3 regions of the Kribbella solani genome follow, and region 1 is predicted to be linked to each of the others. Evidence: riboswitches for the same ligand, from Rfam matches in the RefSeq annotation. Region 1 holds a riboswitch; each other region holds the start of a gene.
What was found. Region 1 has a riboswitch for cobalamin ahead of HDA44_RS23105 (ABC transporter substrate-binding protein). Riboswitches for the same ligand answer to the same signal wherever they lie in the genome.

Region 1 (4,206 bases):
CGCTGCTGCCGCGGGTGGTGAAGCACGCGGAGATCCCGGCAGCGGTCGCGCTGAGCTCCCTGACCGCCCAGATCGGCCAGCTGGCCGGGCCGGCGCTAGGTGGGGTGCTGGTCGGTTCGGTCGGCGTGACCTGGGCGTTCAGCGTCGAGCTGGTCGGCATCATCTTCGCGACCCTGCTGTACGCCCGCCTCGGCTCGTACCGGCCGAGTGAGCAGACGTCCGCGCCCAGTCTGCGGGCGATCGGTGGCGGGATCACGTACGCGTTCCGGCGCAAGGATCTGCTGGCGACGTACCTGGTGGACATGGTCGGGATGTTCTTGGCGATGCCGATCGTGCTGTTCCCGGCGTTCGCGACCGAGGTACTGAAGGAACCGAAGCTGCTTGGTCTGCTGTACAGCGCGGAGGCGGTCGGGGCGATGTGCGCCAGCCTGACCAGTGGCTGGGCGAAGCACGTCCACCATCAGGGCCGGGCGGTGGTCCTGGCGACGATGTGCTGGGGCGCGGCGGTCGGGGTCGCCGGGCTGGCCCCGAACATCTGGTTCGCGATCGCGTTCTTCGCCGTCGCCGGGGCGGCCGACATGGTGTCGGGGCTGTTCCGTGCCGTGATCTGGAACCAGACGATCCCGGACGAGATGCGCGGCCGGCTGGCGGGGATCGAGATGCTCGGCTACTCCCTCGGCCCGCTCGGCGGCCAGGCTCGCTCTGGCGTGGTCGCGGACCTGACCACAGTCCGGACCGCGATCGTCAGCGGCGGCGCGCTGTGCGTCGTGGGCGTACTAGGTACCGCGGCCTGGTTACGCGAGTTCTGGCGCTACGACGCCCGCACCGACGAACACGCCGTCCGCGAAAGACAACTCCGCGCCGCGGGCTAGGCTTCGGGGCATCATGCGTATCCGCCGGGTAGTGATCACGGGGCTGGCTGCCGGACTGTTGGCCGGCTGTGGTGGGCTCAAGCCGGAGAACGCGCCGAGTGCGCCGCCGCTGGTGTCGGTGAGTACGCCGCCGGACTCGGAAACACCGTCCCAAACGCCGTCGGCGACGCCGAGTGAGTCCGCGAAGGCCGCCGACACGTTGTGCGTACGTATGAACGCGACCCTGGTGCGATCGACCCTCGCCGTACCGGTGGCGACCGTCCAGCCGAAGACACCGCCGGCCGACTTCGGCATCCCGACGTACGACGTCTGCCAGCTGGAGCTCGGCATCGGCCCGAACCCGCCGGTGCTGAACGTGGAGACTTCGGTGCTCCCGGCAACAAAGGCGATCCTGGCGGCAACCCAGAAGGCGTACGCTGCGACCAAGGGCGAACCGGCCAAGCCGGCCGTCGTGGGCGAAGGTGGATACGGGACCAGTACGTTCGTGGTGTTCTTGCTGGGCGGCAAGCTGTACAAGATCGCCGGGCCGAAGGCGACGCCGGCGAAGTACGTCGAGATCGCGCGGGACGTCGCGCTCCAGCAGCCGGGGCAGTTGGTGCCGGAGTGGCGGATCACGCGGCCGGAATGCGATCGCGGGTCGGCCGCGGCCGAGAAGGTGATGGGCGCCGCGGCGATGATCCGGCGGGACGGGCAGACCCTGAGCGGCGACCCGGTCTGCGGCTGGGTGAACTCGGCGAGTGTGCTGTACAGCACGGTCCGGCGGACCCCGAACGCCAAGGCCTTGATGGCTCCGATCCGCACGGCGGCGACGGCCCAGTCCGTACCGCTCGGCGACGAGGGGTATGTCGACACCGCCACCGGGCGGACCACGATCCGGGTCGGTGACGACAAGCTGGTCGACCTGGTCCCGCTGCCGGCCCGCGCGATCAATCCGGATCTGATGACGCAGTTCGCGCTCGCGATGTCGCCGCTGTACACGCGCTGAGCTGCCCTGCTGAGACGTTCGTCGCGATGCCCACCGCGACCGGATCGCGGGTGTTAGGGTGGCGGCGCCGTGGTGTACGGGAAGCCGGTGCGGTACCGGCGCGGCCCTCGCCACTGTGATCGGGATGTGCATCAGTCGTACCCGCGAGGGGACCACTGGCCGCGTGCGGCTGGGAAGGTCAGACCGGTGGACGCGGTACCCGTCAGCCAGGAGACCGGCCACGGCGTTGACCCGTCCACGAGGTGCTGGAGGAGCGGTCCGCCATGGCCGTTGTACGCGTTGTTGCCGCTGTCCTGTCCCTGTCGTTGCTGGCCGGCTGTGGTCCCGCCGCCGAGGCCGGCTCGCGCGCCGACGCGATCACCGTGAAGAACTGCGGGATCGACGTCACCGTCAACGGTCCACCGAAGCGCGTGTTCGCCGCGTACCAGCCGGCCATCGAAATGGCGCACGCGCTGGGTATCTCCGATCGGCTGGTCGGCACGGCGTACCTCGATGCGCGGGTGCTGCCGGAGTACGCCGCCGCGCAGGCGAAGGCGAAGTACTTCAAGAACCTGCCGAGTCGTGAGGAACTGCTCAGTCAGAACCCGGATTTCGTGCTGTCCGGGTTCAACGACGTGTTCAGCGCGGGCGGTAGCGACTCGAGTTTCGGTAGCCGGAAGAGCCTGGCCGACCTCGGCGTACGTACCTGGATCTTCAGCCCGCTCTGCCCGACCGCGGACGGCAAGGGCGACGAGGCGATCGACCCGGCGACGGTCTCGATGGACAACGTGTACGCGGACCTGCGTGATCTCGGCCGGCTGTTCGGCGTCGAGGACCGGGCCGAGAGCGTGATCGCGGACCAGCAGCGCCGGATCGCCGCGGTCGGGAACGCGGTCAAGAACGCGCCGCGGCCGACCGTCGCGATCATCCGGCCGGCGCTCGAAGGCGGTGGTCTGACGGTTTCCGGCGGACCGGATTTCGGTACCGTGCTGATCCGGCAGGCCGGTGGCGTGAACGCGTTCGCGGACCTGACTTCGAAGCGGAACGTGAAGATCAGCGTTGAGGAGTTCATCAAGCGCGATCCGGACTACGTACTGATCAGCGGGTGTTGCGACGCAGCCATGACGGCCGCGTCGTCGCAGCCCGATGTGGACAAGCTGCTGGCCAACCCGGCGTACGCGAATCTCAAGGCGGTACGCAACCGGCACGTGATCCCGTGGCTGTTCGCGAATCACTCGGCCGGAGTGCGGGGCGCGTACACCACCGAGAACCTGGCACACATCCTGCATCCTGACCTGGTCAAGTGAAGAAAGCGGGCGGTCTCGCCCTCTGCGTCGCGGTGCTCGGGGTCGCCGTGGTGCTGTCGTTGTGCGCCGGCAACCGGTGGATCGGGATCGGTGAGGTGTACCGGGCGCTGACCGAGTTCGGCGGCAGCGACACCGATCGGGTGATCCGGTACTTGCGGCTGCCGCGCACGCTGGCCGGGGTGCTCGTCGGCATCGCGCTGGGCCTGTCGGGCGGGGTGATGCAGGGCGTCACCCGGAATCCGCTCGCCGATCCGGGCATCCTCGGCGTGAACGCGGGCGCGGCGGTGGCGGTGGTCGCGGCGATCGGGCTGTTCGGGGTGCACAGCCTGAATGGCTACGTCTGGTTCGCGATGGGCGGCGCGCTGGTGGCGACCGTGGTCGTCTACCTGGTCGGGGCGGTCGGCGGTACGACGCCGGTGAAGCTCGCGCTGGCCGGCGCGGCGATCTCCGCGTTGCTGGGCTCGATCACCTCGGCGGTGACGTTGCTCGACCTGTCCACGTTGAACGAGTATCGCTTCTGGGTGGTCGGATCGTTGTCACTCGCGGACCAGGGGATCGTCGCCCAAGCGGTCCCATTTGTTGCTGTGGGCACCTTTTTGGCGCTGATGCTGGGGCGATCGCTGAATCAGCTTGCGCTCGGCGAGGATCTGGCTCGCGCGCTCGGTACGCGGGTGATGCTGGTGCGGTCGCTGGCCGGTCTTGCGGTGGTTGTGCTGGCCGGTACGGCGACTGCTATCGCTGGTCCGATCGGGTTTCTCGGTCTGGCCGTACCGCATGTCGCGCGGACGATTGTCGGGCCGGATCAGCGGTGGATTCTGCCTTGGTCGATGGTGCTTTCTCCGGCTGTACTGCTGCTTGCCGATGTTGTTGGTCGCGTCGCGGCACGGCCGGCCGAGTTGCAGGTCGGAATTGTCACCGCGTTGGTGGGTGCGCCGTTGTTCATCGCCCTGGTCCGGCGGCGGCGAATGGCATCACTGTGAAGGTTCACAGCGTTGTGGTCTCGGGCACTGCTTGGGTGTTCATTGTGCTCGTTGGCGCGTTTGCACTGACTCGGGGCGATTAC
Region 2 (4,206 bases), 2.7 Mb from region 1:
CCACGACGGTCGCGTGCGCGCGGCGCTTCGCCTGCGTACCTTCGCCGGGATCGTTGACGATGAACGGGTACACCATCGGCAGGTTGCCGAGCACCGCGTCCGGCGCGCAGCCGGCCGCCAGCCCGATGCCCTTGCCCGGCAGCCACTCCAGCGTGCCGTGCTTCCCGAGGTGTACGACGGCCTGCGCGCCGAAACCGCCGTCCGTCGGCGATGCCTCCAGCCAGCGGTACGCGGCGAGGTAATGGTGTGACGGCGCCATGTCCGGGTCGTGGTAGATCGCCACCGGGTTCTCGCCGAAACCACGCGGCGGCTGGATCATCAGGACGACGTTCCCGAACCGCAGCGCGGCAAGTGCGATCGCGGGTTCGTCGCCGGAGGTGTCGACGTACAGCTCGCCGGGCGCCTCGCCCCACGCGTCGGTCATTGCCGTACGCAACGAATCGGGCACGCGGCCGAACCAGGTCGCGTACGTGGACAGCGGGATCTTCGCGACCGCATCGGCCAACTGCTCGTCGGTCAGCCAGTCGACGTCGTGCCCGCCCGCGGCGATCAGCCGGTGGATCAGCCCGTCGGCGCCGTCCGCGCCCTGCAGCTCGCTCAGGTCGAGTCCGCCGAGGTCGTACCCGGCTGCTTCCAACTGTCCGAGCAGGACGACCGCGGACGCCGGGGTGTCCAGGCCGACCGCGTTCCCGATCCGCGCGTGCTTCGTCGGGTACGACGACAGGACCAGCGCGATCCGCTTCTCGGCGGCAGGGATGTGCCGCAACCGCGCGTGCGCGACCGCGATCCCGGCCAGCCGCGTACAGCGCTCGAGGTCCGGCGCGTACCGGGCCAGGCCGTCCTGGTCGTACGCCTTGAACGAGAACGGGATCGTGATCAGCCGGCCGTCGAACTCCGGGATCGCGACCTGAGTGGCCGCGTCCAGCGGGCTCACCGCCGCGTCGCTGTCCACCCATTGCTCGCGGGTCGAGGTCAGCGCGAGTCCCTGGATCAGCGGGATGTCGAGCGCGGCGAGCGCGCCCGCGTCCCAGGCGTCATCCGCGCCACCCGCGCTGGCGTCGGCGGCGACCGATCCGCCGGCCGCGAGCAACGTCGTGACCAGGACATCGCATTTCCTGAGCAGGTCGAACAGGCCGGTGTTGTCGGCGCTGGTCGGGTCGAGCCCGCGGAGCGTTCCGCAGTACACCGGCAGTGGTTGCGCGCCTGCCTCCTCGACCGCCGCGGCGAGGGCGTCGACGAAGGCGGTGTTGCCGGAGATCTCGTGGGCGCGGTAGTACACGATGCCGACGACTGGGCGGTCGTCCGGTGTGTACGTGCCGCGGACGCCGTACGCCGGGAGTGCGTGCGGCGGGTCGAATGCGTCGCCGGTGAGCAGGAGGGTGTCGCGCAGGAAGCCGGCCAGGTTTCGGAGGTTGTCCGCGCCGCCCTCCCTCAGGTAGGCGAGTGCCTCGGTGACCGCACCGGCCGGGACTGTCGACAGCGACATCAGCTCGGCGTCGGGCGCCGCCTCACCGCTGACGACGACGGCAGGTTTCCCGGCTGCGAGTACCGCGTCCAGCCCGTCTTCCCAGGCGCGTCGACCGCCGAGCAGCCGTACCACGACCACCGCGGCGTCGGCGAGGAGTGCGTCCAGTGCGCCCAGTTCCAGGCGGGACGGGTTGGCGACCTTCCACCCGGCATCAGCCTGAGCGGCCGCGAGCAGATCGGTGTCAGCAGTCGAGAGCAGCAACAGCTCCGCGGCGACAGGCATGAGCGACCGTTCCTTTCCGGGGTGTCCACGCCCCGATTCCAGGTACGACGGCGGCAGTTCCTGACTCACTCCAACACGGAGCTCACAGTGGCGGGACCGCCCCGGACTCACACCGGGTTCCTGCTGATGCCATCGCTTACACCCCGGACTCTACCGGCTCTTCCACGACACCTCGCACTCCCCGACGGTTCGGGAAGGAAGAGCGAGGAGGAGAGGGGGTCTAGCGGTGCATTGTGTAGTGGGCTGCTAGGAGGTCGGTGGCCCAGTCGTTGCGTATGTCTCGCCAGACTGAGTGGATGTGGTTGGCGTTGTCCTGGGTGTTGTCGTATTCGGCCAGGAAGGTGGGGCCGGCGATCGAGTAGTAGTGGCGGTGGCCGGGGCCGGGGGTGGTTTGGCCGGCCCAGGCGAACGTCAGCTGTTCGATGCCGTGGTCGGTGATGTCGTGCCAGGTCTGCAGGCCGATCGGTCCGGCGGCGCGGCCGACGTACTGGCCGATCAGCAGGCTGAAGAGCTGGCGCTGGTCGGCGGACATGTCGCCGTACGACAGACCGCGGTGCAGCAGGGACGGATCGGCCACCGGATCGTGGCGGGTGAGGATGTCATCCGGTGCGTCGGGTGAAACCACAGCGAGCTCCAGCTGACCCGGCTCCAACGAATGCAGTAACTGGAAGCCGAGGTCCTGTTCACCAGCCAGGAACCGCCGCCCAGCCTTCGGACCGGTACGCACCTCCGCCGGGTTCGACCCGAAGAACTGCGGTGTGAATGCGACCGCACCTTCCACCACGGTGACATGCAGTGCCAGGTGGTGACCGTTCAACCGCCACGCCCACGGCTCAGTACCGTTCGGGTCGCCCAGCACGCGCAGGAAGTACCGATCGCCGACGATCGACCCCTCCCACTCCCCCGACTCCGGAAGCTCAGGCAGACCGCGTACGACCACCTCCGCGTCCAGTACGGCCCACACGTCCGCCGCACCTCGTGCACTGCAATCGGTCGCGACCAACCGCTCCACCAGCTGCTGCTGCACCGGTGTCAGCTCCGTCAGCGCCAGACCGGGAACCGAACCCGGTAGGTACGTCCACTGCTGATGGTCCGGCGTGTCGAACGGCGCACGGATCTTCTCCGTCTGCGCCGGGGTCAGACTCGCCAGCAGCTCGAGCACCGTGTCCCGCGTCTGCGCTACAACCATGCTGATCGCTCCCGCTCCGTTGGCTCGTAGGGTGTCCACTGCTCGAACGGCCGGTCCAGCTTGTACCGGAAATCGGGTTGCCGCAGCAGCACGCGTGTTTCCGCGTTGTCCGGGTTCCGCAGCGACTCGAAGAACCGGACCGACCAGTGGAACCAGCGCGTACAGAACAGCCGCATGGTCAGCCCGTGTGACACCAGCAGCACGTTCCGCGGCGCGTCCGGGCTGTCGAAGTCGCGGTGCATCGTCTCCAGGAACGTCGACACCCGGTCGTACACGTCCGCGCCGGATTCACCATGCGTGAACCGGTAGAAGAAGTGCCCGAACTCGTCGCGCAGCTGCCGTTGCCGCTCGATGTCAGCGGTGTCCTGGAAGTTCGCCCAGTCCTGCTCGCGCAGCCTGGGTTCCTCGCGCGCCAGCCCGATCAGGTCGTTCAGTCCGAGCGACTCGAGTGTCTGCAGTGCCCGGAGGTACGGCGACACGTACACGCGGACCGGCTCGTTCTCGAACAGCTCACGCAACTGCTTGCCGGTCCGCGCCGCCTGCTCGTGGCCGTGTGCGGTGAGCGGGATCGCGTGGTCGGGCACCCGCTCGAACACCGACTTGTCCAGGTTCGCCTCTGACTCACCGTGCCGCAACAGCACGATCCGCAGCGGCCGTCGGCTCAACCCCATCCCCGCCCCCTTCCATTGCATACGCCAACCACAGCCGCGAGTACAGCAGCCGCCACACCGACCCGGCGGGCCAGCGTGGCGGTTCGGCGTACGTCCGCGACCGTCGGCGTCGGTCCGTCACCGAGCGTGCCGCGATTCTCCGCGTACGTCCCGTAGCTGTTCGTGCCACCGAGGGTCAGGCCGAGCGCACCCGCGTACGCCGCCTCGACCGGGCCGGCGTTCGGGCTCGGGTGCTTGCCCGCGTCGCGCCGCCACACCCGTACGCTCTCCCGCGCCTGACCGGCCGCGACACCGGTCAACGCCGCGCATACCCGAGCCGGTACGAGATTCACCACATCATCCAGCCGCGCCGACGCCCAGCCGAAGTTCACGTACTTGGGCGACCGGTAGCCGACCATCGCGTCCAGCGTGTTCACCGCGCGGTACGCCAGCAACCCGGGTACGCCGAGCGCGCCGCCCCACAACAGCGGCGCTACACACGCATCGGACGTGTTCTCCGCGACCGACTCCACCGTCGCCCGCGCTAGCTCGTCCGCCTCCAGCGCACTGGCGTCCCGCGCACACAGGTGACTCAGCCGATCCCGCGCCGCCGGAAT
Region 3 (4,206 bases), 2.7 Mb from region 1:
GTCATCTCAGTGGCCAGATCGGCCGCCTCAACCAACTTGGGATGCGCGTCCCGCCCAGTGATCACCACGTACTGGTGCCCCGGCCGATCGCTGAGCGTCTCGACCACCTCGTCCACGTCCACCCAGCCCCACTTCATCGGGTACGTGAACTCGTCCAGCACGTAAAGATCGTGCGCCTCGGCCGCGATCCGGCGCTGGATCTCCCGCCACCCCTCCAACGCGTCGGCCGCGTGATCGGCATCCGTACCAGGCTTGCGCGACCAGCTCCACCCTTCACCCATCTTGTGCCACTCGACCGGTCCGCCCTCGCCGGTCTCGTCGTGCAGCCGCCCGAGCGCCTTGAACGCGTTCTCCTCGCCGACCTTCCACTTCGCGCTCTTCACGAACTGGAAGACCCCGATCCGCCAGCCCTGGTTCCACCCGCGCAACGCCATTCCGAACGCGGCGGTCGACTTCCCCTTCATCTCCCCGGTGTGCACCATCAGCAACGGCCGGTTCCGCCGCTGCCGCGTGGTCAGGCCGTCATCCGGTACGGCGACCGGCTGCCCTTTCGGCATCAGGCCGCCTTCCGTTCGCTGACCGTACGGACAAGGTTGCCGGCGGCAACATCCCCGAGATCGAGGTACTCCGCGCCGAGATCGCCCGCGAGCTCCGCGGCCAGCCCGAGCCGTACGCCGCGACGCGGTTCGCAATCGACCACCACCGTCGCGATCCCCCGCTGTCCCAACCACCCGGCCGCCTCCCGGGCGCGGGCGAACGCGTTCTCGCCGTACGTCGCGCGACCGTCGGTGACGAGTACCAGCAACGGTCGCCGGCGCGGATCGCGGATCGCGGCGACCCGAAGCAGCTCGGCCGTCTGCAACAAACCTTCCGCGAGCGGCGTACGCCCACCGGTCGGCAATGATTCGAGCCGTCGCACCGCGGTTTCCACGCTGCCCGTCGGCGGGAGCGCGACCGTCGCGCCGGCGCCCGCGAAGGTGACCAGCCCGACGGTGTCGCGGCGCTGGTACGCGTCCAGCAGCAGCGAAACGATCGCGGTCTTGACCTCACTCATCCGCTTCTTCGTACCCATCGATCCGGATGCGTCGACGCAGAACAGGACGAGGTTCCCTTCGCGGCCTTCGCGTACGGCGAGCCGCACGTCCGCCGCCCGTACCGTCAGCCCCGGACCGCTCCGCCCACGCGCATGCTGATGCGGCGCCGCGCTCCGAATCGTCCCAAGCAAATGCGGCCGCCCGGCTTCCCGCCCGACCCGAGCCCGGTCCCCCACCACGCGCCCCACCTCGGTCAGCGCCCGTGACCTCCGCCCAGCCACACCCACCCCAGCAGCCCGCACACTCAACAGCCGCGCCTTGTACGGCTCGCCACTACCCGCGACGTCGCCGCTCGGAGCAGGACCAGCAGTCGCCTCACCAGGTACTTGCTCATCACCATCAGCTGAAGTTGAAGGGTCGACGCCCCCGCCCGGCCCGCCACTCGGATCATCGGGCCCGTCGTCATCCGGGTCTTCTTCTGGGGTGGTGTTGTTGATGGCGTCTTCGAGTTGCTGGTCGTCCAGGCCGGGTGCGTCGAAGGGGTTTCGCCTGCGCCGATGTGGCAGCGCGAGCTTCGCGGCCGCGCGTACGTCCTCGACTTCCACGACCGTACGACCGCACCAAGCCGCGTGCGCGACCGCCGTCCGCGCGGTGACCAGATCGGCGCGCATCCCATCAACGTCGAACGACGCGCAGATCTCCGCGATCTGCCGCAACGCCGCGTCGGTCAGGATCACGTCCGGCAACAACCCCTGCGCCTTCACGATCCGCTCGGCCAACTCACGTTGCGCGCCGTCGTACCGCTCGGCAAAGTCGGCCGGACCTGCCTCGTACGTGAGCCGCGCGCGCATGACCTCGACCCGCACGGCCGGATCCCGGCTGGCGACGACATCAACCGTCAGACCGAACCGGTCGAGCAGCTGCGGCCGAAGCTCGCCTTCTTCCGGGTTCATCGTCCCGACGAGTACGAACCGCGCCGGGTGCGTCACCGAAACACCATCGCGCTCAACCGTTGCCCGGCCCATCGCGGCGGCATCCAGGAGTACGTCGACCAGGTGATCGTGCAGGAGGTTCACTTCGTCCACGTACAACAGCCCACGATGCGCCGCCGCCAGCAACCCCGGCTCGTACGCGGTGACGCCCTCGGCCAGCGCCTTCTCCAGATGCAGCGAACCGAGCACCCGGTCCTCGGTCGCCCCCACCGGCAACTCCACCAACCGAGCCGCCCGCCGTATCCCACCACCAACCGAGCCATCACGCGAGGCGTCGGTGCCGTGTGGGGCGTTGGCGGCAGCACCGTGCGGGGTGTCGGCGGAGGTGCGGTGCGGAGCGTCAGCGGCAATGCCGTGCGGGGTGTCTGGGCAGGTTGGGTCGGGGTGGTCCGGGTCGCAGGAGAAGCGGCAGTTCGGGATCACGTCCACGGGCGGGAGGATCTCGGTCAGGGCGCGGACGGCGGTCGACTTCGCCGTGCCCTTCTCGCCCCGGATCAGCACCCCGCCGATCGCCGGCGACACCGCCGCCAGGATCAGCGCCAGCTGAAGATCGTCCATCCCGACGATCGCGGTGAACGGAAACCCGGCATCAGATCGAGCAGCCCGCATCGGCGGAAGTCCCTTTCGTCGAGCGGGTGTCCACGCCCGCTACGGCACTGGTACGCCGGCGTACCGGCGGACGGCCGTAGATGTCCTGGCTTCCGGACCCCGAAGGCTCCGGTCACAGTGGCGGGACCGCCCCGGACTCCCAGCAAGCTGGTCACCGGTGTTCCTCCACAACCGTCGCCCCGATCATGGCACACCGCCCGGCAACCAACAGGAGGTGGTGGACCGAACAACGGGTACTGGTCGCCCGAACCGACCCGTTCCACCCACGCGCGGGCGCAACCGCCCAGCCCACCACCAACCACTACCCGCCCGCCGGTACCGATCAGCAGTCAGGCGTAACCGGGTGAGGGCTGCCAGGTGGTGGTGTTGGGTGCGGGTTAGCGGGTTAGGTGTTTGTCGAGGGTGGTTGCGGCGGTGTCGTCTTGGATTTCGCGGATGCCGAGGATCGGGGTGACGGTGACGAAGCCGGCGTTCAGGAGGGCCTCGTCGGTGCCGGGGAGCGGATTTGGGCGGGCGGGTTCCAGTTCGATCATCGGGTCGCCGGTGGGAGCGGTCGTGCCGATGACGCGGGATCGGTTGATCGGGGCCAGGGTCGCGTGCCGGACGCCGGCGAGCTGATTCAGCGGGCGGTCGGGGACGTTGATCGTCAGGACGGTGCCGACAGGTTCGGGCGCGATCCAGCCGAGCGCCTCGCCGGCGACGGTCGCCGCGGTCACCCAGTGGTCCGGGTCCTCGGAGTCGATGCTGACCGCGACCGCCGACGTGTTCTGACCGGCGGCGGTGAGCGCGGCCGCGACGGTTCCGGAGTGGAAGATCGGCACGCCGATGTTGGCGCCCCGGTTGATCCCGGACAGCACCAGATCCGGCGTCCGCCCGAACGCACCGACCGTGGCCAAGGTCACCGCGAGCGCCGGCGTCCCGTCGATCCCGGTGTACGTAACACCGTTCTCCTGGTCGGACTCGCTCCGGATCGGCCGGTCGAGCATGCCGGCGCGGGCAGATCCGACCCCGCTCTCGTCGTTCAGCGGCGCGACCACCAGCACCTCGTACCCGAGCCCGGCGATCACCGGCGCGAGCGCCCGGATTCCCGGCGCGAGGTAACCGTCGTCGTTGGTGATCAGGACCCGGAGCTGCTCTGGCGGCATGGCTCCACCCAATCAGCCCCGGTCTTCGATGTCACCCTCCGTCTCAAGGACGGCGCCGCGCAGCGTCTCCAGCGCCTCGTCGGACGGCTCCGCCCACAGACCGCGCTGGGCCGCCTCGAGCAGCCGTTCGGCGATCCCGTGCCGGGCCCACGGGTTCGACTTCCGGAAGAATTCGGCCATCTCCGGGTTCGCGACGTACTCGGTGGTCAGCGTCTCGTACATCCAGTCGTCGACCACGCCCGCGGTCGCGTCGTACCCGAACAGGTAGTCGACGGTCGCGGCCATCTCGAACGCACCCTTGTACCCGTGCCGCCGCATCGCCGCCATCCAGCGCGGGTTCACCACCCGGGCCCGGAAGACCCGCTTCGCCTCCTCGTCCAGCGTCCGCGTCTTCACCTGCGCGGGTACGGCCGAGTCGCCGACGTA

Region 2: another riboswitch for cobalamin. It lies ahead of cobN (cobaltochelatase subunit CobN); the one in region 1 lies ahead of HDA44_RS23105 (ABC transporter substrate-binding protein).
Region 3: another riboswitch for cobalamin. It lies ahead of HDA44_RS38850 (magnesium chelatase subunit D family protein); the one in region 1 lies ahead of HDA44_RS23105 (ABC transporter substrate-binding protein).

Annotation. Positions count from the first base shown of each region.
Region 1 is NZ_JACHNF010000001.1:5,069,232-5,073,437, reverse strand. It holds gene HDA44_RS23115 (MFS transporter) at 1-872, shown strand, start outside; gene HDA44_RS23110 (hypothetical protein) at 886-1,857, shown strand; cobalamin riboswitch at 1,911-2,094, shown strand; gene HDA44_RS23105 (ABC transporter substrate-binding protein) at 2,121-3,143, shown strand; gene HDA44_RS23100 (FecCD family ABC transporter permease) at 3,140-4,123, shown strand; gene HDA44_RS23095 (FecCD family ABC transporter permease) at 4,159-4,206, shown strand, end outside.
Region 2 is NZ_JACHNF010000001.1:2,388,755-2,392,960, forward strand. It holds gene cobN (cobaltochelatase subunit CobN) at 1-1,750, opposite strand, end outside; cobalamin riboswitch at 1,783-1,923, opposite strand; gene HDA44_RS10745 (DUF3500 domain-containing protein) at 1,971-2,939, opposite strand; gene HDA44_RS10750 (phosphoglycerate mutase family protein) at 2,930-3,610, opposite strand; gene HDA44_RS10755 (cobalamin biosynthesis protein) at 3,601-4,206, opposite strand, start outside.
Region 3 is NZ_JACHNF010000001.1:2,382,996-2,387,201, forward strand. It holds gene cobO (cob(I)yrinic acid a,c-diamide adenosyltransferase) at 1-557, opposite strand, end outside; gene HDA44_RS38850 (magnesium chelatase subunit D family protein) at 557-2,635, opposite strand; cobalamin riboswitch at 2,694-2,823, opposite strand; gene surE (5'/3'-nucleotidase SurE) at 3,013-3,780, opposite strand; gene cobN (cobaltochelatase subunit CobN) at 3,793-4,206, opposite strand, start outside.